DNA from 2 places in the Aminobacter sp. BE322 genome. Region 1 is predicted to be linked to the other one. Evidence: riboswitches for the same ligand, from Rfam matches in the RefSeq annotation. Region 1 holds a riboswitch; the other holds the start of a gene.

What was found. A riboswitch is a leader RNA that binds a small molecule or an ion and turns the genes downstream of it on or off. The one in region 1 is predicted to bind thiamine pyrophosphate.
Region 2: another riboswitch for thiamine pyrophosphate. It lies ahead of thiC (phosphomethylpyrimidine synthase ThiC); the one in region 1 lies ahead of thiB (thiamine ABC transporter substrate binding subunit).

What each region holds. Positions count from the first base shown of each region.
Region 1 is NZ_JBNPXB010000004.1:266,439-268,883, reverse strand. Features, by position in the region: gene J2X50_RS09380 (ABC-F family ATP-binding cassette domain-containing protein) at 1-441, opposite strand, end outside; gene J2X50_RS09375 (thiamine diphosphokinase) at 445-1,089, opposite strand; TPP riboswitch at 1,187-1,307, shown strand; gene thiB (thiamine ABC transporter substrate binding subunit) at 1,352-2,356, shown strand.
Region 2 is NZ_JBNPXB010000005.1:152,038-154,482, reverse strand. Features, by position in the region: gene thiC (phosphomethylpyrimidine synthase ThiC) at 1-827, opposite strand, end outside; TPP riboswitch at 942-1,059, opposite strand; gene J2X50_RS10315 (3-methyl-2-oxobutanoate dehydrogenase (2-methylpropanoyl-transferring) subunit alpha) at 1,254-2,445, shown strand, end outside.

The DNA.
Region 1 (2,445 bases):
GGTCGGCTCGTCGAGCAGCACGATGTCCGGCTCCGGCGCCATGACGCGGGCGAGTGCTGCGCGGCGCGCCTCGCCGCCGGAAAGGTCGCCGGGCCGCTCCTCGCCGGTGAGGCCGAGGTGATCGAGCAGGTAGGTGGCGCGATGCGGGTCGTCGGCCGGTCCCAAGCCTGCCTCGACATAGGCGCGGACGCTGGCAAAACCGTCCATGTCGGGCGCCTGCGGCAGATAGCGGATGGTCGCCGAAGGCTGGCGGAACACCTCGCCGTCGGTCGGCTCGACCAGGCCTGCGGCGATCTTGAGCAGCGTCGACTTGCCCGAACCGTTGCGGCCGACGAGCGCGATCTTGTCACCGGCCGAGGCGGAGAGCGCCGCCCCGTCGAGCAGCGGCACGCCGCCGAAGGTCAGGCGGATGCCGTCGAGATTGAGGAGCGGTGGCGCCATTTTTCAGAATTCCGAGGCGGGAAAGGGATGTGCGAGAAGCAAGGCGCGTCCGTCGGCCAGCGATATGCTGAGCCGCCCGCGAACTTCGTTCGACAAGGTCAGCGAGGAACCGAACGGCACCTCGACCTTGTCGAGAGGCCATTTGGCGCCCTCTTCGGAGAGGCCGGAGAGCGCGGAGAAGGCGAGCACGGAAAACAACGTGCCATTTTCATAGTCGAAGTCGGCGGCACCGGGGAGCAAAGGCACGCCCTCCTGGCGGCCGCTGGTGAGCAGCACCTCCGTACCGGCTTCCGCAAGCCTGAGCGCCAGCGCCAGATGCAGGAAGGCATGGTCGGCGCGCGGGCCGCCAAAGGCGCCGGCGAGAACCAGCGAGGTGGCGCCACGATCAAGTGCCGCGGCGATGGCCAACTCGCCGTCGGTCTTGTCCTTGTCGGCCGGAAAGGTCTCGCGCGGCAGGCCGGCCAGGCGGGCATCGAGATCGGCCGGCACGGAATCGAAGTCGCCCAGCCAGAGTTCCGGGACCAGGTCGAGCACGGCCGCATGGCGGATGCCGGAATCGGCCGCGATCACGCGGCTGCCCGCGACCTGGTTGTCGAGGCGCGGCGTGCGAAAGACCTCGCCGCCGAGGAGGATGGTGAACCGGCTCATGCCGTGGCCATTACCAGCCCGGCAGCCGAAACGGAAGGCCGCCGCGCATGCCTGAAACTTGCGCTTGCACCACCCCTTCGCCGGCTCTATTTCTTGGATCGCTCTAACGGGGTGCCTGTCGCGCGCAAGCGGGCCGGCTGAGAGGCATGGAAAGTTCCGGCCAACCCGCCGAACCTGATCCGGTTTGTACCGGCGGAGGGATTAGATGCTTCGGACGCCCGGCGCTTCAAATTCCCTTTCAACACCAATGAAGGAGGCGCCGATGCGCTCGCTGATCCTGTCGCTGACATCCGCCCTGGCGCTTGCCGCCTCTGCTTTCCCGGCTTTGGCCGAAGACAAGCTCACCATCTACACCTACGAGAGCTTCACCGCCGAATGGGGCCCCGGCCCGCAGGTGAAGAAGGCCTTCGAGGCCGAATGCGCCTGCACGGTCGATTTCGTCTCGGTGGCCGACGGCGTGGCGCTGCTCAACCGCGTCAAGCTCGAAGGGGCCTCGACCAAGGCCGACATCGTGCTCGGCCTCGACACCAACCTGACCGCCGAGGCCAAGGCGACCGGCCTGTTCGTGCCGCACGGCACCGTCGGCGACGACATCAAGGTGCCGGGCGACTGGAAGGACGACACCTTCGTGCCCTACGATTACGGCTACTTCGCCGTGGTCTACGACACCGAGAAGCTGAAGACCCCGCCCAAGAGCCTGAAGGAGCTGGTCGAGGGCAATCCCGAGGAAAAGATCGCCATCCAGGATCCGCGCACCTCGACGCCGGGCCTCGGCCTGCTGCTCTGGGTCAAGTCGGTCTATGGCGACAAGGCACCCGAGGCCTGGGCCAAGCTCAAGGGCCGCGTCCTGACCGTCACCCCGGGCTGGAGCGAGGCCTATGGCCTGTTCACCAAGGGCGAGGCGCCGATGGTGCTGTCCTACACGACGTCGCCCGCCTACCACATGGTCGCCGAGAACACCGAGCGCTACCAGGCCGCATCCTTCGAGGAAGGCCACTATCTCCAGATCGAGGTCGCCGGCATCACCACCACGGGCGCCAAGAACCCGCTGTCGGAAAAGTTCATGGCCTTCATGACCGGGCCCGGCTTCCAGGACGTGGTGCCGGAGACCAACTGGATGCTGCCGGCGGGCAAGACCGACAAGCCGCTCAACCCCGCCTTCGACAGACTGGTGAAGCCGTCGAAGACGCTCATCTTCAGCGCCGACGAAGTCGCCGCCAACCGCAAGGCCTGGGTCGACGAGTGGCTCGGCGTGATGAGCAGGTAAGCTCGTAAGGCTGGAACGTGGCCGCGCTTCAACACCCCCCTCTGGCCTGCCGGCCATCTCCCCCACAAGGGGGGAGATTGGCTGTGGCA
Region 2 (2,445 bases), on a different contig from region 1:
ACCTTTTCGAGCGCCTGGTAGAGCGGCACGGTACCGATCGGCACCGGCGCGTTGCGGACGATCCAGTCGCGGATGTTGTGGATGTTGCGCCCGGTGGACAGGTCCATCACCGTGTCGCCACCCCAGCGCGTCGCCCACACCATCTTCTCGACCTCCTCGGCCATCGACGAGGTGACGGCGGAGTTGCCGATGTTGGCGTTGATCTTCACCAGGAAATTGCGGCCGATGATCATCGGCTCGCTCTCGGGGTGGTTGATGTTGGAGGGGATGATGGCGCGGCCGCGGGCGACCTCGTCGCGGACGAATTCGGGCGTGACGAAATCGGGAATGGCGGCGCCGAAGCTCTCGCCGTCGCGCTGGAGCTTGGCCCGGATCTGCTCGCGGCCGAGGTTTTCGCGGATGGCCACGAACTCCATCTCCGGGGTGACGATGCCGGCCCGCGCATAGGCGAGCTGGGTGACGGCACGGCCGCCGGTGGCGCGCAGCGGGGCGTTGCGGACCGGGAATTCCGGCGTCAGGCGCTCGGCTGAAACGAAGCCGTTGTCCTCGTCCTTGACCGCGCGGCCCTCGTAGCGCTCGACATCGCCGCGGGCGAGGATCCAGTCCTCGCGCAGCCTTGGCAGGCCGCGCTCGATGTCGGTCTTCACGCTCGTGTCGGTGTAGGGGCCGGACGAATCGTAGACGGTGACGGGCGGCTCGCCGGCGCTGGGGTGGACCGAGATTTCGCGCATCGGCACGCGGATGTCGGGATGGATCTTGCCCGGTTTGTAGACCTTCTTCGAGGCGGGCAGTTCGCCGACGGTGACGGTAGGGGTATGGGCATTCATGAGTGAGCCTCCTTCTTCTGCAGGAGACCCAGTCCATGCGATGAGGAGGAGGAGAGGTTTGGCCTGGGGACCTCGGGCATGGATGAGCCCGAATGCCTGAGCCGGAGAACCGGCTTGCTGCGCCTCGCACCGTCCCTACGCCAGTATGAACTGGATCAGGTTCAACGGGTCACTGCGCTGCGCGAAGCCAGCAGAATCTCAGCCCCTTGTCGGGACCCCCCTGGTGAGCCTTAAGCATGGAGGCGGAACGTAGGTGCTGTCAACGGCCTTTCGCAGAGGGCGAGAGAATGCCAAAGTCGCCGATGTCGGGACCCCATTGCGGTTCCGATGATGATCAGATAATAGGTCAGCATCGCTGACATAAATTGTCTGGTGCTTGCGGTGTCCGGGAGGACGTTCGGCCCGCAGGAGACAGGAGGAACATCCGTGACGGACAATCCCTCGCCGCTCAAGTTCCACGTGCCCGAGCCCGAAGTGCGGCCGGGCGGTACGCCCGACTTCTCCAACGTGCCGATCCCGAAGGCCGGATCGGTCGACCGGCCGCCGATCGACGTCGACCCCAGGACGATCCGCGACCTCGCCTATTCGATCATCCGCGTGCTCAACCGCGAGGGCGATGCGGTGGGGCCATGGGCCGGCACGCTGACCGACGAGGAACAGCTCGACGGCCTGCGCCACATGGTGACGCTGCGCACCTTCGATGCGCGCATGCAGATGGCCCAGCGCCAGGGCAAGACCTCGTTCTACATGCAGCATATGGGCGAGGAGGCGGTGAGCTGCGCCTTCCGCAAGGCGCTGATCCAGGGAGACATGAACTTCCCGACCTATCGCCAGGCCGGCCTGCTGATTGCGGGCGGCTACCCGATGGTCGACATGATGAACCAGATCTATTCCAACGAGAAGGATCCGCTGAAGGGCCGCCAGTTGCCGATCATGTATTCGGCCAAGGACTACGGCTTCTTCTCGATCTCCGGCAACCTGACCACACAGTACATACAGGCTGTCGGCTGGGCGATGGCATCGGCGATCAAGGGTGACACCAAGATCGCCGTCGGCTGGGTCGGCGACGGCGCCACCGCCGAGAGCGACTTCCACGCCGCACTCGTCTTCGCCTCGACCTACAAGGCGCCCGTCGTCCTCAACATCGTCAACAACCAGTGGGCGATCTCGACCTTCCAGGGTATCGCCCGCGGCGGCTCCGGCACCTTTGCGGCACGTGGCCTCGGCTTCGGCATCCCGGCGCTGCGCGTCGACGGCAACGACTATCTCGCCGTCCATGCGGTGGCGAAATGGGCGACCGAGCGGGCTCGCCTGAACCTCGGCCCGACGCTGGTCGAATACGTCACCTACCGCGTCGGCGCGCACTCCACCTCCGACGATCCTTCCGCCTACCGGCCCAAGACCGAGTCCGACGCCTGGCCGCTGGGCGACCCGGTGATCCGGCTGAAGAACCACCTCATCAAGCGAGGCCTTTGGTCCGAGGAACGCCACAAGCAGACCGAGGCCGAGATCCTCGAAACCGTCATCGCCGCGCAGAAGGAGGCCGAGAGCCACGGCACGCTGCATGCCGGCGGCAAGCCGTCGACGCGCGACATGTTCGAGGGCGTCTATGCCGAGA